4 regions of the Rhizobium sp. AN6A genome follow, and region 1 is predicted to be linked to each of the others. Evidence: riboswitches for the same ligand, from Rfam matches in the RefSeq annotation. Region 1 holds a riboswitch; each other region holds the start of a gene.

Region 1 (5,977 bases):
TTTACGTTCCGCTATGGTTTGCCTGCCGAACTCTCGATTATCTGCGGTCTCGCAGTCGGCGCATTTTGTGGCTTTATCAATGGCGTGCTGGTTTCGCGCATGCGGCTGCCGCCCTTCATCGTCACACTCGGCATGTGGCAGATCGTATTGGCCACCAATTTCCTCTATTCGGCCAACGAAACGATCCGCTCACAGGATATCGTCCAACAAGCGCCCATTCTCCAGTTCTTTGGCAACAATATCCGCATCGGCAGCGCCGTCTTCACCTATGGCGTCATTGCCATGGTTCTGCTCGTTGCCCTGCTCTGGTATGTGCTGAATCGCACCGCCTGGGGTCGACATCTCTATGCAGTTGGTGATGATCCTGACGCAGCCGAACTTGCCGGCGTTAACGTCAAGCGCATGCTGACGACCGTCTACACACTTTCCGGGCTTATCTGCGCCTTCGCGGGCTGGGCTCTCATCGGCCGCATCGGCTCGGTATCGCCGACCGCTGGTCAGTTCGCCAACATCGAATCCATCACCGCAGTGGTCATCGGCGGCATATCGCTGTTTGGCGGACGCGGCTCGATCATGGGCATGATCTTCGGCGCGCTGATCGTCGGTGTCTTCTCTCTCGGCTTGCGACTTATCGGAACAGACCCACAATGGACCTATCTGTTGATTGGCGTCCTTATCATCTTGGCTGTCGCAATCGACCAGTGGATCAGAAAGGTAGCAGGCTGATGGCAAAAGAACCTATCCTCACAGCACGCAATCTCGTTAAACGCTACGGTCGTGTGACTGCGCTCGACAATGCCGATTTTGACCTTTATCCGGGCGAAATCCTCGCCGTCATCGGTGATAACGGCGCTGGAAAATCCTCTCTCATCAAGGCGATTTCCGGTGCGGTAACACCCGACGAAGGGGAGATCAGGCTGGAAGGCAAGCCGGTACAGTTCCGCTCGCCGATCGAGGCGCGCAAGGCTGGTATCGAAACCGTTTATCAGAACCTTGCGCTGTCTCCCGCATTGTCCATAGCCGACAATATGTTTCTCGGCCGTGAAATCCGCAAACCCGGCATTCAGGGAAGCCTGTTCAGGGCACTGGACCGTCCGGCGATGGAAAAGTTTGCCCGTGAGAAACTCTCTGAACTCGGCCTGATGACGATCCAGAACATCAATCAGGCGGTGGAAACCCTCTCCGGTGGCCAGCGCCAGGGTGTTGCGGTGGCGCGTGCAGCCGCCTTCGGCTCCAAGGTTGTCATCCTTGACGAACCGACGGCGGCGCTCGGCGTCAAGGAAAGCCGCCGCGTTCTCGAGCTCATTCTGGATGTGCGCTCGCGAGGGCTACCGATCGTTCTCATCTCGCACAACATGCCGCATGTTTTCGAGGTTGCTGACCGGATTCATATTCATCGGCTGGGCAAGCGTTTGTGCGTCATCAATCCGAAGGACTATACCATGTCCGACGCTGTCGCCTTCATGACGGGCGCCAAGGAAGCGCCAAAGGAAACGCTGGCCGCATGACGCTGAAGCTTGAAACGATCGTCGAAGACGTTCTTCGGCGGGCAGAGGATAAATCTCGTTTTATCATTGCCATTGCCGGTCCCCCTGGGGCCGGCAAATCTACGCTGGCGGATGCCCTGTGCGGTGCCCTCGTGGCGGGCGGCGAGGCTGCGGCTGTCCTGCCCATGGACGGCTTCCATATGGATAACGGTATTCTCGAAGAACGGGGGCTCTTGCCGCGAAAAGGCGCACCGGAAACCTTCGACGTGCGCGGCTTTCTTGATATCGTCTCCGCAGTTCGTCAGGGCGGGCAGGAAGTTCTTGTCCCGGTTTTTGACCGCTCCCGCGAAATAGCCATTGCCTCCGCTCGCGCCATCGCGCCCGAGACACGCTTCATCCTTGCCGAAGGCAACTATCTGCTGTTGAACGAGGCGCCGTGGACGAAGCTTTCCGGCAGCTTCGATCTTACCGTCTTCGTAGGCCCATCCGTTGCGGTGCTCGAGGAACGCCTGAGGGATAGATGGCAGGGCTATGGTCTCGATGCGACCGAGATTCACGCCAAACTTTTCGAAAACGATCTTCCCAACGGAAAGCGGGTGATCGAGAACTCCCGCCCCGCCGATATTCGCATCGATATCTGGGAATAAACCCGCCGCTTCCGTCCGTAGGCGGCATCGAGCATTTCCCGTTAAGCCTTTGTTGACCATGTGTTGAATCTTTTTGATCCACAGGGTGGGGCTTTGGCATGTCTAATTATTGACGAAAAAAATTCCTCATATACTATATGTGGTGTTCAAGGTTCTTTCGATTCGCAAGCGTCGGGAGCTAAGACGGGAATTCGGTGCGCAACACCATTATGGTGAAGCAATGCCGAAACTGCCCCCGCAACTGTAAGCGGTGAGCATCGTTCCGATTTGAGCCACTGGAGCTAAAAGCTCCGGGAAGGTGGGAATGGATGTTTTGACCCGCAAGTCAGGAGACCTGCCTTGAGCGAAAACGTCCACGGGCGGGGTGTCCGGAAGGAAGGTGTATGACGCAAATGAATTGCGTGCGCCCTTTTCTGCCCCCTCCAGAACAAGCTTCGGGGTGAAGTCATGCCAGTGCATTTTTATGAGTTTCTACGCTCGTCGGCGTAGACAGCGATCTTACGCGGCCTAAGCCGCGCGCCTCGCCAGAATGAGAGAACCGTCGCCACCCGCTTGCGATTGCAGGCGGGCAATGTTGAGCCGTGCGTAAAGGCGGCTTCGAAAGAGGAAACAATGACCGTCACCGTTTACAGCAAACCCGCCTGCGTCCAGTGCACTGCCACCTATCGTGCGCTTGACCGCATCGGCGTCAGCTATGAGATCGTCGATATCTCCGAAGATGCGGATGCCCTCGATCGCGTTCGCGGCCTTGGTTACATGCAGGTTCCCGTGGTCGTTGCCGGCGAACGCCATTGGGCGGGTTTCCGTCCGGACATGATTGGCTCGATCAGCTGAGGAGGCGGTGCGATGGGGCTGATCGTCTATTATTCCAGCCGGTCTGAGAACACTCATCGCTTCCTTCAGAAACTGGGGCGACGATTGCTTCGCCTGCCGCTCGGCGCCGAGGAAGACGTTCCTCACGTGTCGGAGCCCTATGTTCTCGTCACCCCCACCTATGGGGGCGGCGGCATGAAAGGAGCGGTACCGAAACCGGTTATCCGGTTTTTGAACGAGCCCTCAAACCGAAATCTCATTCGCGGCGTCATCGCGGCGGGAAATACGAATTTTGGCGCAGCTTTCGCATCCGCCGGAGATATCGTGTCGCGTAAATGCGCGGTGCCGTTTCTCTACCGCTTCGAGCTTCTCGGCACGGAGGAAGATGTCGCCAACGTCAATCATGGATTGGAACGATTTTGGACACGCTGACCTCGAGCGCGGTGCGCAACACGGATGCCAAACAACAAGTAACCGCCGCGCAGAAACACCTGGACGCGGGACTGGACTATCACGCGCTGAACGCGATGCTGAACCTTTACGATGAAAACGGGAAGATCCAGCTCGACAAGGACCGCCTTGCGGCACGGCAATATTTCCTCCAGCACGTCAACCAGAACACGGTGTTTTTCCATAATCTCAGGGAAAAGCTCGATTATCTCGTGACCGAGGGATATTACGAACAGGAGGTGCTGGACCAGTATTCCTTCAATTTCGTCCGTGACCTCTACGACGAGGCCTATGCCAGAAAGTTCCGTTTTCCGACATTCCTCGGCGCCTTCAAATATTATACGTCCTATACGCTGAAGACATTCGACGGAAAGCGTTACCTGGAGCGTTATGAGGACCGCGTCTGCATGGTGGCGCTGGCTCTGGCGCGTGGCGACGAGCAGCTTGCCCGCGATCTGATGGATGAAATCATTTCCGGCCGCTTCCAGCCAGCAACCCCGACCTTTCTCAACGCCGGCAAGAAAAGCCGTGGTGAACTGGTTTCGTGTTTTCTGCTGCGTGTGGAAGACAATATGGAAAGCATCGGCCGGTCCATCAATTCAGCATTGCAGCTTTCCAAGCGTGGCGGTGGCGTAGCACTGTCCTTGACCAATATTCGCGAAGCCGGCGCGCCGATCAAACAGATCGAAAACCAGTCCTCCGGCGTCATTCCTGTCATGAAACTGCTGGAAGATTCGTTCTCCTACGCCAATCAGCTTGGCGCGCGCCAGGGCGCTGGCGCGGTCTATCTGCATGCCCACCACCCGGACATCATGCGTTTCCTCGATACGAAACGTGAAAACGCCGACGAAAAAATCCGCATCAAGACCCTTTCGCTCGGCGTGGTGATCCCTGATATCACCTTCGAACTCGCGAGAAACAACGAGGATATGTACCTGTTCTCGCCCTATGATGTTGAGCGGGTCTATGGCGTGCCGTTTACCGAGATTTCCGTCAGCGAAAAATATCAGGAAATGGTCGCAGACAGCCGCATCCGTAAGAAGAAGATCAAGGCACGCGAGTTCTTCCAGGTCATCGCAGAAATCCAGTTCGAAAGCGGTTACCCCTACATCATGTTCGAGGATACGGTTAACCGCGCCAATCCGATCGCCGGCCGCATCAGCATGAGCAATCTCTGCTCGGAAATCCTGCAGGTCAGCGAGGCGAGCGAGTTCAACGACGATCTCTCTTACAGCCATATGGGCAAGGATATTTCCTGCAATCTCGGCTCGCTCAACATTGCTTCAGCAATGGATTCGGCCGATTTCGGCAAGACGATCGAAACCTCCATCCGGGCGCTGACGGCTGTTTCTGACATGAGCCACATCTCGTCTGTCCCTTCCGTGGAAAAGGGCAATGATGCGAGCCACGCCATCGGGCTTGGTCAGATGAACCTGCATGGCTATCTGGCGCGCGAGCGCATCTTCTACGGCTCGGAAGAAGGCATCGATTTCACCAATATCTATTTCTACACGGTGACCTATCACGCCATCCGCGCCAGCAATCGCCTCGCCGCGGAAAGGGGCCAGAGTTTCAAGGGCTTTGAAAACTCCAAATATGCCTCGGGCGATTACTTCGATAAATATACCGACCGGGAATGGCTGCCTGCGACGGAAAAGGTCCGCGATCTCTTTGAGAAAGCCGGCATTTCCATTCCGACACAGGAGGACTGGAAAGCGTTGAAGCAGGCCGTCATGGAGACCGGCCTCTATAACCAGAACCTTCAGGCCGTGCCGCCCACTGGCTCGATCTCCTACATCAACCATTCGACGTCCTCGATCCATCCCATCGTCTCGAAGATTGAAATTCGCAAGGAAGGCAAGATCGGCCGCGTTTATTACCCGGCTTCTTATCTTTCGAACGATAATCTCGAATATTATCAGGATGCCTACGAAATCGGTCCGGAAAAGATCATCGACACCTATGCGGCGGCCACCCAGCACGTCGATCAGGGCCTGTCGCTGACGCTGTTCTTCCGCGATACGGCGACGACGCGCGATATCAACCGGGCGCAGATCTACGCCTGGAAAAAAGGCATCAAGACCATCTATTACATCCGTTTGCGCCAGATGGCGCTGGAAGGCACGCAGGTTCAGGGCTGCGTATCCTGCACGCTCTGACTTGAGGGACAAGACAATGAACATTGCCGTAAAACCCGCGTCCCGTATTCGCGCGGTCAACTGGAACCGCATCGAGGATGACAAGGATCTCGAAGTCTGGAATCGCCTGACATCGAATTTCTGGCTACCGGAAAAGGTGCCGCTCTCCAACGATATCCCGTCCTGGGGAACGCTGAAGCCGGAAGAGCAGACCCTGACGATCCGCGTCTTCACAGGGCTGACATTGCTGGACACGATCCAGAATGGCGTCGGCGCCGTGCGCCTGATGGCGGATTCGGCGACGCCGCATGAGGAGGCGGTGCTTTCCAACATCTCCTTCATGGAAGCGGTCCACGCCCGCTCCTATTCCTCGATCTTCTCGACGCTCTGCTCCACGCCTGACGTCGATGACGCCTATCGCTGGTCGGAGGAGAACGAATTC
Region 2 (5,977 bases), 1.5 Mb from region 1:
GAAAAGGAAATGTCGGTCGAGGAAATCCTCGCGCGTGGCCATGATATCGCGACGGTGCACCGGATCGAGCATCTGCTCTATCTCGCCGAATACAAACGCCGCCAATCCGCGCCCGGGGTGAAGATCACCAAGAAGAACTTCGGCCGCGATCGCCGTTATCCGATTACCAACCGGTTCAGGGACAGGTAGTCGAAGGACGGCGTGGAGGGAGCTTGCTGGACCCCGGGTTTAGTTCGGGGTGACGGAGTGCGGATGCTGCGACTTCGCCATATATCGATGTCGAAGACGCATCATTTCCCTCCAACGGCGCGGACACGCCGCGCCGTTTCCCTATCTCGTTAAATAACCTGCCCCACATCGATGCGGTTGCCATCCGGGTCTTCGAAAACGAAGGCCCGCAGGCCATAATCCTTGTCTTGAAGACTTTTGATGATGCGAAGCCCGTGGCTTTTGCAAAGCGCGTGCAGCGCGTCGACGTCGCTGACCAGCATATGCGCCACATTGAAGGGGGCCGGTTTGTGCGTTGACTGCAATGTCAGGTGCAACTCGGCACTACCTTGTTTCAGGATCATGAAACCGACAGGGTTGCCGTTTTCGAAGGTCTTTTCAAAGCCCAGCACACGGACATAAAAGTCATGGGCCTTTTCGATATTCTTGACAGGAAGCATTGCGGCGATCCGACCGAAGCGGATGCCGTGATCGGCGATGGTATTCATCGCGGAACCTCGGATCTGGGAGAAACGGGCAGGGGTGCGGGCGGTGCCGGAACGCTGCTGTTTTTTCCTATTTGAATTTGCAGGGCGGTGCCTGCGGCAATAGGATCATAGTCACGGCGGTGGTGGATGCAAACGGAATGTTTGTGCCATTCAACGCTCCACGTCAGACGATCGACAGGCCCGGGAGGCAGCATGCGCAGTTCCATCGAAATCTTCAACATCCGCACCCGGCAGATGCGGGTGGTCTGGCAGACGCCGGAGCTGTTTGAGGCGCCGAACTGGTCGCCGGACGGGAAATATCTGCTTCTGAACTGCGATGGCCTGCTTTACCGCCTGTCACTTGCCGGCGACCCTTCGCCGGAAACGGTCGATACCGGCTTTGCGACAATCTGCAACAATGACCACGGCATTTCGCCTGACGGTTCGCTTTATGCCATTTCCGACAAGGTGGAGTTCGGCAAGAGTGCCATCTACCTTTTGCCATCGACGGGCGGAACGCCGCGGCTGATGACGAGGAACCTTCCCTCCTACTGGCACGGCTGGTCGCCGGACGGGAAAGGTTTCGCCTATTGCGGCATTCGCGATCAGGTTTTCGATATTTATTCCATGGACATAGACAGCGGCGTTGAGACACGCCTTACCCATGGTGAAGGCCGTAATGACGGGCCGGATTATTCGTCGGATGGAGAATGGATCTATTTCAACTCCAGCCGCACCGGCCAGATGCAGATCTGGCGGGTGCGGGTGGATGGCTCGGCCGTCGAGCGTATCACTGACAGCGCCTATGGCGACTGGTTCCCGCATCCGTCCCCCAGCGGTGACAAGGTCGTCTTCGTCTCCTACGACGCCGATGTCTTCGACCATCCGCGCGACCTCGATGTGCGCGTGCGGCTGATGGATATGGATGGCGGCAATGTCGAGACGCTGTTTGACCTTTTCGGCGGGCAGGGAACGATGAATTCGCCCAACTGGTCACCTGACGGGGATGAGTTCGCTTATGTGCGGTATTTTCCCGTTGGGTGATGCGGTAGGGGTGCTTCAGCCGGCGCGCGTCTGCGCGGCGAAAGGCCGCTTTTCAGCCGAAAGAGCTGAGCTGGTTGGAATTCCGGCTCAAGGCCGCGATGACGCAGGTGAGGCCACGGTCACATTGCCGCATCGCTGCGCAAGATACTTGTATTTGCAATCTTTGTTGCTCATAAGCTTCTTCGTCAGGTGCCCGCCCTTTACGGCGGGAGAATCGGGAATCCGGTGCAAGACCGGAACGTGCCCAGCGCTGTGAGGCGGATGCCCTTTTTCTTGATGCCACTGAATCCATTCGGGAAGGCGAAAGCGGGCGGATGAAGCCGAGTCAGAAGACCGGCCTGACAGGATAGACCAGACCGCGTGGACGGCGGCAGGTTGTTGCAGCAGCGCGTTGTGCAGGCGAAAACCGGAGCCGGTTTTCGTGGCAGCGCGCCAGCATTGTTGGGGATAGACGATGCCGACCGATCCACTCGCGACCAGTTCGCTCGACGGCAATGCATTCGATCACGCGCTTTCGCCCGCCTACCCGTTTTCCGAGGGGGAGCGAGAGGCGATCTACCGTGCCATCGAAACCCGCCGTGATGTGCGCGATCAGTTCCTTCCGGATCCATTGCCGGAAGATGTGGTCGAGCGCTTGCTGAAGGCGGCGCATTCCGCGCCCTCCGTCGGTTTCATGCAGCCGTGGAATTTCACGCTCGTCACTGACGGTGCGGTCAGGCAGGCAGCCTGGGTTGCCTTCAGCCGCGCCAATGGCGAGGCGGCGGCGATGTTCGAGGGGGAGCAGCAGGCGCTTTACCGCAGCCTCAAGCTTGAGGGCATCCGCAAGGCGCCGCTCAGCATCTGCGTCACCTGCGATCCGACACGTGGCGGCAAGATGGTGCTGGGCCGCACCCACAATCCGCGCACGGATGTCTATTCCACCGTCTGCGCCATCCAGAACCTGTGGCTTGCAGCGCGCGCCGAAGGCATCGGCGTCGGCTGGGTCAGCATTTTCCACGATAGCGACATTCGCACCATTCTGGAAATCCCCGACCACATCGAGATCGTCGCCTGGCTATGCCTCGGCCGCGTCGATACACTTTATACCGAGCCGGAACTGGCGGTGAAGGGTTGGCGCCAGCGCGTGCCGCTGGAGGAACTGGTGTTTCGCAATCGCTGGGGTGGGCGGTAAAGAGAAGACGCGACCGTCTTGTGAGTGAGACAGAGCGTTGCCAACTCCATACCGGGTGCTTGATAGGAGCTATTGCTGCGGCTGAATGCCCTTCAGCGCCGGGTTTTTCAGGTCGATCCGGCCTGTCTGGTCGGGCAGGAATTTAGGGCCGATGACGCGGACCTTGCTGTTGTTCGGGTCATAGTCGCGTTCCGGAACCGGTTGTTCCGGCGGTTTTGCGGCCTGCTGCAGTTCGGTGGGTTTCTGAGGGGTGTCACCTTGCGGTGATGGAATGGTCGTGATGCTGGAATAGGGTTTCTCAGCTTCCGGCCGCGCAGCCTCCTGCTGCTTCATCTCCTCGTGATAGGCGGCCATGTTGCAGGCGCAGCCTGGGGCTTTGGTTGAGGCATTTCGATAGGCAAAGGCGGTCGGCAGGTCCTTGTAGGGCTTTCCCGTTTCAGCCGAGACCATGTCAGCCGTTTCCTGCTCCGTCATGGAGTGGAAATAAAGCTCCGTCTGCGTACCCGGACACATTTTCTGGCATTGTTCGGCCTGCGCACGGAAATCGAGCGGCGAGGCATTGGAAGCGATGGGGAAAAACGAGCCGTCGCAGGTGCGCACGCACAGCGTCCGGAGCCCGCCTTCCGCAGCGGCATTGGGGTAGGGCGAAAGCCCTGCCTGTCCCGGCGGATTGCCCTGTTGGCCGAAGGCGTCGGGGTAACGTGTCACATCGGGGGCCGTCGGCTGGCGCGCTTCCGTTTCCGGAATGGCGCTGCAGCCATTGGCGTCAAGGGCGGCGAGAATGCGCTGGCGTCTGATGTCGCCATCATCGCTGCCCTGGGCCGCCATGGCATCGTCGCGGTCACGGATGATGGCATCGCGTTCGCTCTGCGCATCCGCCATCGCGTCGCTGATCTCTGCGCAGAGGTCGGCATTCGGGCTGCCATAAACGGTGACGCTTGCGGATGAACAGCCGTAACGGCGCAGATCGTTCCTGATCCTGCGAATCTCGATGTTCTGGCGGGTGAGCGCATTGGCGTAACGCCGTACCTCGGCCGTATTGCCGATGACGCGTGGAGGCTCGCGCAGTTGCGCATGGAGCGTATCGCAGACCTCATCCGCGAAAGAGGCGACCGGGGCTGTGAAAAGAAGGGGAAGCAGGAGGCCGATGATGCGGCGGTGGTGCCGGGTCAATTGTCCGTCCGTTCGATGTCTCCCTCAGCGCGGGAGGAGAGGGCGTTATACTTCACGAAATCCGTGTTTCAGGAAGATAACATAAGCTGTTGCCGCAATGCGGCAACAGCATGTTCAAAATTGCGTTAATGCGCCCGCAACATCACACCCCCACAACATCACACCGAAGGGTGCGATGCCTGCACGACGGCAAAGGCCGCCATGTTGACAACGCCGCGCGAGGTGACGCTGGGCGACAGGATGTGGGCGGGAAGTGCCGTGCCAAGCAGGATGGGGCCGACATGCAGGCCCTCCGTCAGCGTGCGGGTGACGCCGAGCGTGATGTTTGCGGCATCGAGGTTCGGGAAGACCAGCAGGTTCGCTTCGCCGGTCAGCACGCTGTTGGGCATCGCGCGCTTGCGCAGCGCTTCCGAAAGTGCCGAGCCGCCCTGCATTTCGCCGTCCACTTCCAATTCGGGTGCCGCTGCCTGCACGATCTTCAGGGCGCGGCGCATCTTGCGGGCGCTTTCCGAATCGCGCGACCCGAAATTGGAGTGGCTGGCGAGCGCGATCTTCGGCGTGATGCCGAAGCGGCGGATTTCCTTTGCCGCGAGAATGGCCATTTCAGCCACTTCTTCGGAGGTCGGATCGTTGTTGACGAAGGTGTCGGTGAGGAACAGCGCGCCCTGCTGGGTGATGAGCAGGCTGAGGCCTGCGAAAGAGCGAACGCTTTCCTGCTTGCCGATGATTTGGTTCACGTCGCGCAGGTGCCGGTCGTAACGGCCTTCCAGACCGCAGATCAGCGCATCCGCCTCACCACGCTTCACCGACAGCGCGCCGATGACCGTGGAGTTGGTGCGCACGATGGTGCGGGCCGCCTCCGGGTTGATGCCGGCGCGGCCGACGAGGGCGAAATAATCATCGACGTAGTCGCGGTAACGCGGATCGTCTTCGGGATTGACCACCGCAAAATCGGTATTCGGACGGATGCGCAGGCCGAAGCGCTTCAGGCGCGTTTCGATGATCTGCGGGCGACCGATGAGGATCGGGATGCCGGTGCCTTCTTCCAGAAGCACCTGTGCGGCGCGCAGCACGCGTTCGTCTTCGCCTTCAGCAAAGATGATGCGCTTCTTTTCGGCAACCTTGGCGGCGTTGAAGACCGGTTTCATGATGAAGCCGGAACGCCAGACGAAGCGGTTCAGCTGGTCGAGATAGGCTTCGAAATCGCTGATCGGGCGGGCGGCGACACCGCTTGCGGCGGCAGCACGGGCAACGGCCGGCGCGATGCGCAGGATGAGACGCGGATCGAAAGGCGAGGGAATGAGGTAGTTCGGGCCGAAGATCGGCGTTTCGCCGCTATAGGCCTTGGCGGCGACTTCCGAGACTTCCTCGCGGGCAAGCTCGGCAATGGCCTGCACAGCGGCCATCTTCATTTCCTCGTTGATCGTGGTTGCGCCGCAATCCAGCGCGCCGCGGAAGATATAGGGGAAGCACAGCACGTTGTTGACCTGGTTCGGGAAGTCCGAACGGCCGGTGCAGATCATCGCATCCGGGCGGGCAGCACGGGCCACCTCCGGCATGATTTCCGGATTGGGGTTGGCAAGCGCCAGGATCAGCGGATTTTCCGCCATGCGCTCCAGAAGTTCCGGCTTCAGCACGCCTGCCGCCGAAAGACCGAGGAAGACATCCGCGCCGTCGATCGAGTCGGCCAGAACCCGCTTGTCGGTCTTCTGCGCGTAGACTTCCTTCCACTCGTCCATCAGCGAGTTGCGGCCGTCATAAACCAAGCCCTCGATATCGTGGACCCAGATGTTTTCTTTCTTTGCGCCCATGGCGACAAGCAGGTTGAGGCAGGCAAGGGCTGCCGCACCGGCGCCTGACGCAACGATCTTGACGCTCGAAAGCGATTTTCCGG
Region 3 (5,977 bases), on a different contig from region 1:
CCCAGGTTCGGGTCGATCGTCCCAGCAGACGATGATTGCTTGGCATGTTTTTTGCCTCACCATTGCGACAATCGTCGCTGACGGAGGCGCTGGAAATGACTGTCTGGAACGCAACCGAATTGCCGCAGAAGGACCGTTTCCCTTTCTGGAAAGAGGTGCTCTGCCAGGAATACGTCGCTTTGAACTCGACAACAGAAGGGCATGCCCCGTTTTTCGGCCACGTTCGTGCCAAGCTGCTAAACTCGATCAACGTCACGACAATTTCGTCGAGCAGGCAAAAAATTCATCGCCGCAGGCAGGAAATCAGCCGAATGCCCGAACAGGTGTACTTCCTCAATCTACAAGTGGAAGGTCACTGCCGGATGATGCAGAACGGCAGGGAAGCGCTTTTGCAGCACGGTGATTTCTCGATCGTCGATTCGACCGAGCCATATATCAACGACTACTGCAGCGACAGTTGGACCCAGCATTCGTTCCGCATTCCCAAGGCAATTCTGCAGCCTCTTCTGAAGCAACCCGACAGACTGATGGCCACTAAAATAAGCAGCAGTGCTCCACTTGCGCGTCTTGCGACAGACTATCTGTCATCGATTGCGATGAATGCCGAGCATCTAGACGCCGCCGCGTCCTTTTCCATCACCAACCATTTGGTGGAACTGGTTGCGTTGGTTCTCGGCGTATCCGATCGCGAGGGAGACCGAGCCAGGGGGACATTGCGCAATCAGCTCGCTTTTTCCCTGATCAATTACATCACTTCGCATGCGGCAGATCCGGCGCTGACACCGGCGAAGGCAGCCGAACATTTCCGCATTTCGGTTCGCTATGTTCACCGACTGCTGGAAGACAACGGCGAGACATTTAGCCAGTTTCTGCTTCGGCAAAGGTTGCAAAAATGCGCGAACGATCTCCGTGCCAAAGGTGGCGGCTCTATTGGAGAGATCGCTTTCCGATGGGGGTTCAATGACCTCTCGCATTTCAGCCGGTCGTTTCGGAACCAGTTCGGTGTCGCGCCACGCGAATATCGAGTGCAGTAGTGCAAAGCAAGCAGCACCCATTTGACGTATACGGGTTCGTGGACGGTGGATAGCGACGGAATTACCATGGCAAGCGACTTGTCTTACGCCTTGAAAGGATGAAAACCGTCACATCCTCAGTTGATGGGGAATGAATGTGTAAATTTTCTAATCTGGCAACGTCCTGCTCTTCGGAATGGCCGGCTTGAGCAGGCGGTCTTGGCAGCTTCGCGCCAAGACGCGGACATCCTTCGAAGCCTTAAGGATGATCCGCGCCATGACCTTATAGCCCATTCGTAAGTGTCGCGATGGGCGCGGTGGCGGCGAACGGCTGCCATCCGCAGGTTCAGACTATCAAAAAATTAAACAGTGAGCTCTCTCCGGACGATCTCAGCTCCTGCGCTCAAGGAATTCAGCTTGCCTCTTGCCACACGACGAGACAGGGGGGCCATGCCGCAATTGGTGCAGGGGCAAAGTTTATCTGCGTCGACAAACTTAAGCGCCTTGCGCAGCGTTGCAGCGACTTCCTCCGGGGTTTCGATGGTATCGCTTGCCACATCGATGGCCCCGACCATCACTTTCTTACCTCGAACAAGTTCCAGAAGATCCATTGGAACATGAGAATTGTGGCATTCGAGTGAGATCATACCGATGCCGGATTTCTGCAGCTTGGGGAGAGTTTCCTCATACTGCCGCCATTCTGACCCGAGTGTCTTTTTCCAATCCGTATTGGCCTTTATGCCGTAACCGTAGCAGATATGGACGGCGGTCTCGCACTTCAGCCCTTCAATTGCCCTGTCCAAAGTGGCGACACCCCAGTCATTCACATCGTCAAAGAAAACGTTGAAGGCAGGTTCGTCGAACTGGATAATATCGACGCCGGCAGCCTCCAATTCCTTTGCTTCCTCGTTAAGTATCCCGGCAAATTCCCAGGCAAGCTTTTCACGGCTCTTATAATGGCCGTCAAAGAGAGTATCGATCATCGTCATCGGACCCGGCAAAGCCCATTTGATGGGTTGTTTGGTCTGTTGACGCAAAAACTTGGCGTCTTCGACGAACACGGACTTCTGGCGAGACACGGCGCCGACGACTGTCGGGACACTCGCATCGTAGCGATCGCGAATTCTGACGGTTTCGCGTTTTGCAAAATCGACCCCGTCGAGGTGCTCGATGAAAGTCGTGACGAAATGTTGGCGTGTTTGCTCGCCATCACTGACGATGTCGATGCCGGCCTGTTGCTGATCGTCCAGTGAAAGGCGCAGGGCGTCTCTTTTACCTTCCAGCAATTCCTCGCCCTCCAGTTTCCAGGGCGACCACAGTTTTTCGGGCTGCGCAAGCCAGGAGGGTTTCGGCAGGCTGCCGGCGGTCGATGTGGGGAGAAGTTTCTTCACGATGGGGACCTCTTCTAAGTGATGATCAGGCGGGGCAGTGAGCAAACAATTGCTCAAGGACGGCGCGGTATGGGTTGATGAAGTGTTTTTCGGTGAACTTGCCCTGATCCACCGCCAAGCGATTTCGTTCGTCGCGGTCGTAGATGATCCGGGTCAGCGAATAGTCCTGGTGCTTTAGGTTGGGCTGGTAAAATGTCCCGGCTGCTGCGTTCGCATTGTAGATTTCGGGGCGATAAATTCTCTGAAACGTTTCCATCGTGCTGATGACGCCGATTAGCTCAATATTGGAGTAGTCGCCCAGCAAGTCCCCAACAAAATAGAACGCCAGCGGCGCAACGCTGCCCGCAGGCATAAAGTAGCGAACCTGCAATCCCATTTTCCCGAAATACTGGTCGGTGGACGAGAACCCATTCTGCCGGTATTCGACGCCCATCACGGGGTGATGATTTTCGGTCCGGTAATAGGTCTTGCTGGTCGAGGCGCTGATGCAAATGACCGGCGGCTTGCGAAAGTGCGAACGGTAGGCATCCGACCGCAGAAAAGACTTGAACAGGTTTCCATGCAGGTCGCCGAAGTCGGCCGGAATGCTGAAGGCAGGAACGCCCTTGTTATGCTCCGGCAGCACAATGCTGAAGTCGTAGTCCCGCACATAGGAGGAGAAGTTATTCCCCACAATGCCGTCGATACGTTCACTGGTTTTGTGATCGATGATCGTCGTCTTCAGTATCTCGATGAGGGGAAATTTTTCACCTGCAACATCGAAGCTCATGTCGACCGAAATGATCTCCAACGCTACCGAGTATCGGTCCGATTTGGGATTATCCCAGTGCGCGAGGGCGTTGAAGCGGCTATCGATCATGCGCAGGACATTGCGCAGGTTCTCCTGCCGCTTTTCGCCCCTGGCCAGATTGGCGAAATTGGTGGTGATGCGCGTATGTTCTGAAGGACGATAGTCCTCATCGAAGGGTACGCTCGTGATCGTAAAAATGCAGGTCTGAGACATGTTGTGCCCCTATAAAGTTGGGGGCATGGGTCTGCGGACGCATAGCAAGACAGGCCGCAACAATGCAGCCTTTGCTACGGCACACTGGGACACCCCGCCCGTGGACGTTATTTCACCAAAGGCAGGTCTCCTGGCTCACGGATCATCACTTCCGTCCGTCTTCCCGGGGTAAACCAGTGACATATTGGACTTCAGCTCGCCGCTTACAGTTGCGGGGGCAGCGTCGGCTTTTCCGCATAACACGGAGCACCGACTTCCCTCTTAGCCCCGGCACGTTGCGTGCAACGACTGGGGAACCTTAGGCGTGATGACCATATTGTAAGCCACGTCATCGGTCAACATCATATAACGATATCTTTATGTCCTTAAGTCTGCGCTGCATCGTAGGTTCTGACCGAATAGATTGCATTCGGCGGTATCAGACGATTCTCACATACGCGGACCTGGCCGTGGCAAACTAAAGATGAATCGTCGACTGTCGGTTCGATTCCGACAAGCGCAGGTAAGCGTGCGTGATGACAGCTTCCGGGCAATAGTAGACGTCTCACGCCACGCAGTTGAAAGGATCAGAACCGGCGACGCCGTTATTAAAGCAGATGCGTGGAGACAACAGCGCCTGCATTTATTGCCCTTTCGCTCCATTCGATGTCAGTAGGCTTTAGCTCCTTCCGGTTTCCTGAAGAAGGCAGAGAAGTCCGCCGCCATATACCAACTCGACAGGCTTGTCGGATGGGAATGAGCAGATTTCCGTTTTCCAACGATAGGTCGACCCTTCGACATGATGGACATGCGGCGAAACAGCCACCATAGTGCCGAAAAAGAGCGGCGCGCCAGACAGACGCTCAATAGCGGGGCGAGCCAACGGACGGGGCTGAAATACCGGTGAAGGCCGAAGCTTTGCAGCAGTGAAGGAAGAGTTCTAAAAGTGGCCGTGCCGTGGTCGATAAAGGTTCGGCCTACCTGCTGGCTCAGTTGAATGCCCTACTACATTAACGAGTTGTACGTCGCTGGAGGATTTGGCTGATGAAAATGAGATTTCTCAGTGAGGGATTTTTCGCCCTGATGCTTTCCACCGCGGTCGCCTCCGCGCAGCAGGCGTCCGACACGGTGGCGCCCGAAAAAGCGACCGATATTGCGACTGCCAAACGCATCGAGTCAAAGAGCTTCATGGTAGCGGCGGCCAATCCGCTGGCGACTGAGGCAGGGCGTGATGTGATCGCCAGGGGCGGCAACGCCATCGATGCAATGGTGGCGGTGCAGGCCATGCTCGGCCTCGTTGAACCGCAGAGTTCCGGACTCGGTGGGGGTGCCTTCCTGGTCTATTACGACGCAAAAAGCAGCAAGCTGACGACATTTGACGGCCGCGAGACCGCGCCGATGGAAGCCACGCCAAAGCTCTTCCTGGATGACAAAGGTCAACCGTTAAAATTCATGAACGCAGTGGTCGGCGGCCGCTCTGTTGGCACGCCGGGAACGGTGCGACTTCTGGAGGAAGCCCATAAACGCTATGGAAAGGCGGAATGGGCAAGCCTCCTGAAGCCGGCCGAAACGCTGGCTACCGAGGGCTTTAAGGTGTCGCCGCGTCTTGCCTCCCTGATCGCGTCCGAGGGGGACCGGTTGAAGAAATATACAGAACCCCGGTCCTATTTCTTTGACACCTCCGGGGCCGCCCTGCAGGCCGGTGCTCCTTTGAAGAACCCGGCCTATGCCGAGACGCTTGCGGCGCTCGCCAAAGGCGGCGCCGATGCCTTTTACAAGGGGCGAATTGCCGAGGCGATCGTCAAGACGGTGCGCGAGGCGGCCGACAATCCCGGCGTGCTGTCGCTGGCCGATCTTTCCAACTATCGGGTCGTCGAGCGCGAGCCGGTCTGCTTTGTCTATCGTGCTCTTGACGTTTGCGGCATGGGCCCGCCGTCGTCGGGCGGAATCGCGATCGGCCAGATGCTCGGCCTAGTGGAGAATTTTGATCTCAAGACGCTTGGGCCAAAAAATGTCGACAGTTGGCGCATTATCGGCGACGCCCAGCGTCTCGCCTTCGCCGACCGCGAGCGTTACGTCGCTGATACCGATTTCGTGCCGCTGCCGATCAAGGGCCTGTTGGACAAGACCTATTTGGGCGAGAGGGCAAAGCTGCTCGACGGCGATAAGGCGTTGACCAACGATGCCGTCAAGGCCGGCGAGCCGGAATGGAACCACGCGCTGCTTTTCGGCCGGGATGCGGCGATCGAGTTGCCCTCCACAAGCCATTTTGTCATCGTCGACAAGGACGGAAACGTGGTCTCGATGACGACAACGATCGAAAGCGGCTTCGGCTCGCGTCTGATGACGAACGGCTTCCTGCTCAATAATGAGTTGACGGACTTTTCCTTCAAGACCCATGAAGGCGGTCTGCCGATCGCCAACCGCGTTGAGCCAGGCAAACGACCGCGCTCCTCCATGGCCCCGACGATCGTGATGAAGGATGGCAAGCCGCTGCTCGCCATCGGTTCGCCGGGCGGCAGCCAGATCATCGGCTATGTAGCGCAGGCGCTGATCGCCTATATCGACTGGGGCATGCCTGTAGAGGCGAT
Region 4 (5,977 bases), 810 kb from region 1:
TTCCGGCCGATCAGGCAGGTGTGACCACCGCCATGCAGACCCTCGGTGCCGATTGTGGTGCCTGCCACCAGACCTACCGTCTTAAGAAATAATCCTATTAAGAACGCCGCTTCCCGGCGGCGTTTTTTCAGCGGGAATGACGCCTGATCTCATCAGGTGATAATGGGGAGAGGGGTCATGGCCTCCATTTGGACGAAGCTCGCGGGCGGGATCGCGGTGGCGGCCATTGCCGGTTTCGGCATTTTCGCCTGGGTCACTGCGCCTTTGCGTCAGGCACCCAGCCACTGGGTGAGCCTTGGCGAGCCGGACCTTGCCAATGGCGAAACGCTGTTCTGGGCGGGCGGCTGCGCAAGTTGCCATGCGGCACCAGATGCCAAGGGCGATGCGCTTTTGACGCTCTCGGGCGGGCAGGCGCTGAAAAGCCCCTTCGGTACCTTTCATGTGCCCAATATTTCCTCCGATCCTCAGCATGGCATTGGCGGCTGGACGCTTTCGGAATTCGGCGATGCGATGACGCGCGGCGTCGGCAAGAACGGCGAACATCTCTACCCGTCCTTCCCTTACGCCTCCTATGCCCGCATGACGCAGAAGGACATCAACGACCTCTTCGGTTATTTGCGGGTTCTGCCCGCCAGCCAGAATGATGCGCCGGATCACGAACTGCCGTTCCCCCTCAACATGCGCATGGCATTGGGCGGCTGGAAATTCCTCTATTTCGATACATCCGCGCCACCCCGCGTCGAGCTTGCCGATGCCAATGCCGAATTGCTGCGCGGCCAATATCTGGTGGAAGGCCCGGGCCATTGCGGCGAATGCCACACGCCGCGCAATGCGCTTGGCGGTTTTCTGGATGGCAAATGGCTGGCCGGTGGTCCCAATCCCGAAGGCGAGGGCCGCATTCCCGATATCACCCCCGGCTCGCAGAGCGTAGGAAGCTGGGAGGCGGCCGATATTGCCAACTATCTGGAAACCGGCTTCACCCCGGAATTCGACAGCGTCGGCGGCTCCATGGTCAAGGTCCAGCAGAATATGGCGCATCTGACCGCCGATGACCGCAATGCGATCGCCGCCTATCTGAAGGCCATCCCGGCGCGGTAGCCCTTTGCCGTCATGCCTGACTTGATCCGGCATCCAGCAACAGTGCGCAATTCTCACGCCGGCCTGCCATTGACTCCCACCCGCACCCATCGGATAACGATCCTGTGATGGTTCCTTCCGGGCGTTCCGGAAGGTGAAAAGGGAACACGATAGGGAGACATCCTCATTCGTGGCTGCCCCCGCAACTGTGAGCGGAGAGCCTGAAACGAAATGCCACTGGTAAGCATCTCGCCGGATATGGGCGAGGGCAATGCCGGGAAGGTGTTTCAGGTTTTGACCCGTAAGCCAGGAGACCTGCCATCACAGAAATGTCCATGCCGGCGGGGTGTCCGGAAGAGCGGAATTTCAGGGTGGTGGCGCTTGAACGTGCCGCCCTGTGTCAGTCTCGTATCCCCGTGGTGAAGTGTATCGCATGCGGCTGCACGGCGTTTTGCCGTTCCGCCGCGTCTAAAGGCGCGGGGTCGCGCCGTAAGAGGGGTCACCATGTCCATCAACCAGAATACGGCAAATGCCGCCGTTTCAGCAAAAACGGGCAGCTTCGCGCAATCGCTGACGGCGATCGTGCTTGGCCTGTTCGTCGTCGGTTTTGTCGGCTTTTCGCATGTGGAAGCCGTTCACAACGCCGCGCATGACACACGTCATGCCAATGCTTTCCCTTGCCATTGAGGGGGAAAGCATGTCGTTCTTTCGCAATATCGTTTTTACCGCCGTCCTCGTCGGCATCGTTGGCGGCTTCGCCGTTTCGGCCATGCAGGCTTTCGGCACCACGCCGCTGATCCTGAAGGCGGAAACCTATGAAAATGCCGGTGGCGAAGCGCCCCACAGCCATGATGCTCCGGCCACGACCGGCGCTGCCATTCCCGCGCACGAACATAATGAGGAAGCCTGGTCTCCGGCCGACGGCTTCGAGCGCACCGCCTATACGGTCGCCGCCAACGTGCTGACCGCCATCGGTTATGCGCTGGTGCTGACCGGCCTCATCTCGCTGCGCGGCACCAATGCCGGCTGGCGCGAAGGCCTTTTGTGGGGTGTGGCCGGTTTTGCCGCCGTCATGCTTGCGCCGATGATCGGCCTGCCGCCGGAACTGCCGGGCAGCCCGGCCGCCGCGCTTGAGGCGCGGCAGATCTGGTGGCTTTCGACGGTTGCGGCAACCGCAGGCGGCATTGCGCTGATCGCGTTCCGGCGCGAACCCTGGACAATCGTGCTCGCACTGGTGTTGATCGTTGCACCCCATGTGGTGGGCGCGCCCCTGCCGCCGGAAGGTGAACATGCGCTGGCACCGCTGCCGCTGGAACGCCAGTTCATCGTTGCCGCCACCGTGACCAGCTTTGTCTTCTGGGCCCTGCTCGGAACATTGAGCGCGTTCTTCCTGAAACGCTTCCAGTCGGCTTGAAACCATGCAGGACGCAGCCGAATGGAGTGACGAACTCGATGCGCTGCGTTTTGCCGTTCCCGGTCACGGCGCTTCCTGCGCCGTGCATCGCCTTGCTTTCAAGGCAGTCCTCGGCGTCAGCCCGGAACGGGAAGCGGCGCTCGCCTATTTTCATGAGAATGAGGCTGCCTTTACGGCCGCAGCCCTTGCCAAGATAAAACGCTCGGCTTTGCCGGCCGGTCGCAGTCTGCATCTCAACAGCCGCGATATCCGCCGTGCGATTGCGGGGGAGGGAGCGGAGCCTGCGCCCCGCGCGTGCAGGGTGCTTGATCGCGGGTAATGCGCGATATTGTCTGGACGCTCATGCTTTGCGCGCCGTCATTCCTGTGACAGGCACAGGAATGACGATGAGAGGATCTGCAAAACTCTCGACACCAAGGTGAGCTTCACCGGTGTTCCGCCGTAAAAACCTGAAGTTCCGCCTCGGCTTCCGGACCAAAGAGGCCGAGGTGTTTCAGAATTTCCACTGCGAAACTGACCGGTGCACTGCCGGCTGCGGTTACGATGCCGCCATCGCTGACCGCCTTCGGCTGGTCGCGATAGAGCGCTTCGCCGCGATAGGACGGATAGGCCTTGTGAGAGGCGAGCGAATTGCCGGTATGGGCGACGTCATCAAGGGCGCCCGTGCCTGCAAGCGCGCTGGCAGCCGCGCAGATGCCGGCAACCAGTCGGCCCTTCTCGCGAAACCGCTGTACCAGCCCGCCAAGATCGGCAGCCGTTCCCTTTTCCCAGCTGAGGCCGCCGGGAATGACGAGCGCATCGATGTTAGCAGGATCAAGCGCGTCATAGGATGTGTCGGGCGTAACGCTGAGCCCGCCCATTGAAACCACGGGCTGGCCGTCCGGGGTTGCGTAAACGATCTCGACGCCGAGATAGCCGCGCGCGGCGGCAGCAAGCAGCGCCGGTTCCCAGTCCGCAAAATCCTGCGCAAGCGCAATGGCAATCCGTGTCATGGCCGTCTCCGAAGGTTGCAATCAGGCGATAGACTGCATGTAGCGCATGCCGGTGACCGGGCGCGGCGCGAAATCCATGCTTTCGTAGAAACGATGCGCGGCGACATTGCCGGTCGTGGCGCTGACGGAAAGATAGTCGCAACCGAGGCGCTTGGCGATATCGCGGGCGCGGGAAACCAGGTGCTGGCCGGTGCCATGGCCGCGGTGACCGTCACGCACGAAAAGATGGTGCAGCTCAAGCCCGCGGCGGCCTTCCTGCGCCTTGTAGAGCGGCAGCATCAGGGCGTAACCGATCAATGCGCCGTCGGCTTCCGCCACCAGCCCATGCACCCAGGGAAGCGGGCCGAACAGGTCGCGTTCCAGTTTCGCCGGCGTAATCGCCGCCGCATCGCCATGAAAGGTGGCAAGCAGGGTGATCATCTCATTGAGCTCAGGCAAATCGGTCTTGCGTGCGCCACGAATGATGACGACGGGCGGTCTTTCCAATGTAAGGGAACTATCTTCGGTCATTTTTCTGGTCCTTCGGTTTTATCGGTGCCGTCAGGACGCTTGAAAAACAACAAAGCCGCCTGACGGCGGCTTGTTGACAAAATGATCTGTCGAGCCGCCCTTTACAGGTAGGCCCAAAAGTACGAGCAGGAGATGGGTGCGCGTTCGTTGATCATGTCCATGCAATGCGCTCGAATCTGAAATCTGTCAAGCCTGCTCTTCAGCATCAATGCTCCCCTTCGCACATGCCATGGTCGGAAAGCGCGCGGATGACATAACAATCCTCGATCGAATGACCATGGCAATGGGAGACGATACGTTCCAGCTCATGCTCGAGCTTTTTGAGGCTGGTGATTTTTTCGCGGACATGGGCGAGGTGTTCGGCGGCAATGCGATCCGCACCCTCGCACGGCATTTGCCGGTGCTGGCTGAGCGCGATCAATTCTCTGATGGCGTCGATATTGAGCCCGATATCGCGGGCATGGCGGATGAAAGCCAGCCTTTCGAGATCGGATTTTTCGTAACGGCGCTGGTTGCCTTCCGAGCGGTCTGCCTCGCGGATGAGGCCCATCTGCTCATAATAGCGGATCGTCGGAACCTTCACGCCGGTACGTTTGGACAATTCACCGATGGACAGCATTGCCTTCTCCATATCCTCAAGAGCAGCCGGGACAAGAACGAACCGGATGCTCTAGTCTCTAGAGATATAGCTTTTCAGCCTGCCGTTCAATGGGTGTCAGGCGGCGGCATCCACGCCGAGTGCCTGCGCCAGGGCTTTGAGAACTTCTGTCTCGATGCTGGCGGCGGCGTCAGGCTGCACGGATGCGGCGATATCTACCGCCGGTTCGGTTCTGGCCTGTGCGCCGCTGTCGAGGTTCCAGAGTGCTGCGGCAAGGCCGGCGGAAACGCTGGCGGCAGCGGGTGCGGCGGAAACGGCAACGCTCTCGGCGCTGGAAATCGCGCGGTGTGCCGCCCGTGTCAGTTCCAGCAGGGCCTCGGTGGTTGCATTGGTTTCCCTGGTCTTTGCCGGCTCAAGGGTCCGGACCGGAGTTGCGTAGCTGCTGGTTGTTGCTGCGATAGTCGTCATGACTGAGTCCCCTAAGTTTCATGGGGTATTTTTAGGGGTCGAAACATTCGCGAAGATTGCGTCGCGCAGGGCTTGAACCAAAAAACATCGCAATATAGTATACCCCCCTATAGTATATGAGGTACTCATGTCCCATACGATCCGCAACAAGGAGAAGCTTCTCGCTCGCATCCGTCGCCTCAAGGGGCAGATGGAGGCGGTGGAGCGTGCCCTGGACGATTCCAAGCCCTGCGGCGAGGTGCTGCAATTGCTGGCCTCGGTGCGCGGTGCGCTTTCCGGCCTGACGGGGGAGGTGATGCAGGAACATCTGCATGAGCACGTCGTGCACGCCGAAAATGAAGACGAGCGGGCGCGTGCGGCGGAAGAGTTGGCCCAGGTGCTGAAGACCTACATCCGCTAACCTCTCTCCCAAAAGTGTCCGCGGCTTTGGGAAAAGACATGCGTGAAACAGAATATTCCAGGATCGAACAGGATTAGCGACATGACGACGACATCCGAATTTTCCGCAGCGTCCGGCCACGACCATGTTTTCCTAGGCCGGAACCATGAGCGCAATGAAAAGCGCGTGTGGATGGTGATTGCGCTGACCACAGTCATGATGGTGGCGGAGATCGTCGCCGGCCACTGGTTCGGTTCCATGGCGCTGACGGCGGATGGCTGGCACATGTCCACCCATGCGGGCGCAATGCTCATCTCGGCGCTGGCCTATCTCTATGCCCGGCGCGAGGCGCGCAATCCGCGCTTCACCTTCGGCACCGGCAAGTTCGGTGATCTCGCCGGTTTTGCCAGCGCCATCGTGCTGGCGGTGGTGGCGCTGCTCATCGCCGTTGAAAGTGCGATGCGGCTTTTCAATCCTGTCCAGATCGACTTCAATCAGGCGATCCTCGTCGCCCTCATCGGTCTTGCCGTCAATCTCGT

What was found. Region 1 has a riboswitch for cobalamin ahead of nrdH (glutaredoxin-like protein NrdH). Riboswitches for the same ligand answer to the same signal wherever they lie in the genome.
Region 2: another riboswitch for cobalamin. It lies ahead of bluB (5,6-dimethylbenzimidazole synthase); the one in region 1 lies ahead of nrdH (glutaredoxin-like protein NrdH).
Region 3: another riboswitch for cobalamin. It lies ahead of CRO62_RS03685 (DUF1852 domain-containing protein); the one in region 1 lies ahead of nrdH (glutaredoxin-like protein NrdH).
Region 4: another riboswitch for cobalamin. It lies ahead of CRO62_RS22015 (CbtB domain-containing protein); the one in region 1 lies ahead of nrdH (glutaredoxin-like protein NrdH).

What each region holds. Positions count from the first base shown of each region.
Region 1 covers NZ_OCNC01000004.1:1,124,912-1,130,888, forward strand. Annotated here, with positions in the region: gene CRO62_RS17970 (ABC transporter permease) at 1-726, shown strand, start outside; gene CRO62_RS17975 (ATP-binding cassette domain-containing protein) at 726-1,508, shown strand; gene CRO62_RS17980 (nucleoside triphosphate hydrolase) at 1,505-2,134, shown strand; cobalamin riboswitch at 2,267-2,491, shown strand; gene nrdH (glutaredoxin-like protein NrdH) at 2,747-2,968, shown strand; gene nrdI (class Ib ribonucleoside-diphosphate reductase assembly flavoprotein NrdI) at 2,981-3,379, shown strand; gene nrdE (class 1b ribonucleoside-diphosphate reductase subunit alpha) at 3,367-5,556, shown strand; gene nrdF (class 1b ribonucleoside-diphosphate reductase subunit beta) at 5,573-5,977, shown strand, end outside.
Region 2 covers NZ_OCNC01000004.1:2,655,920-2,661,896, reverse strand. Annotated here, with positions in the region: gene CRO62_RS25710 (NAD+ synthase) at 1-189, shown strand, start outside; gene CRO62_RS25705 (glyoxalase superfamily protein) at 339-716, opposite strand; gene CRO62_RS25700 (TolB family protein) at 909-1,739, shown strand; cobalamin riboswitch at 1,910-2,096, shown strand; gene bluB (5,6-dimethylbenzimidazole synthase) at 2,194-2,910, shown strand; gene CRO62_RS25690 (DUF2865 domain-containing protein) at 2,980-4,083, opposite strand; gene CRO62_RS25685 (NADP-dependent malic enzyme) at 4,242-5,977, opposite strand, start outside.
Region 3 covers NZ_OCNC01000002.1:500,171-506,147, forward strand. Annotated here, with positions in the region: gene CRO62_RS03675 (helix-turn-helix domain-containing protein) at 45-1,034, shown strand; gene CRO62_RS03680 (methionine synthase) at 1,376-2,404, opposite strand; gene CRO62_RS03685 (DUF1852 domain-containing protein) at 2,430-3,407, opposite strand; cobalamin riboswitch at 3,510-3,723, opposite strand; gene ggt (gamma-glutamyltransferase) at 4,431-5,977, shown strand, end outside.
Region 4 covers NZ_OCNC01000004.1:1,932,123-1,938,099, forward strand. Annotated here, with positions in the region: gene CRO62_RS22005 (c-type cytochrome) at 1-92, shown strand, start outside; gene CRO62_RS22010 (c-type cytochrome) at 178-1,098, shown strand; cobalamin riboswitch at 1,190-1,415, shown strand; gene CRO62_RS22015 (CbtB domain-containing protein) at 1,582-1,764, shown strand; gene CRO62_RS22020 (CbtA family protein) at 1,775-2,491, shown strand; gene CRO62_RS22025 (hypothetical protein) at 2,496-2,810, shown strand; gene CRO62_RS22030 (type 1 glutamine amidotransferase family protein) at 2,917-3,483, opposite strand; gene CRO62_RS22035 (GNAT family N-acetyltransferase) at 3,505-3,993, opposite strand; gene CRO62_RS22040 (MerR family transcriptional regulator) at 4,199-4,612, opposite strand; gene CRO62_RS22045 (hypothetical protein) at 4,709-5,059, opposite strand; gene dmeR (Ni(II)/Co(II)-sensing transcriptional repressor DmeR) at 5,187-5,459, shown strand; gene dmeF (CDF family Co(II)/Ni(II) efflux transporter DmeF) at 5,541-5,977, shown strand, end outside.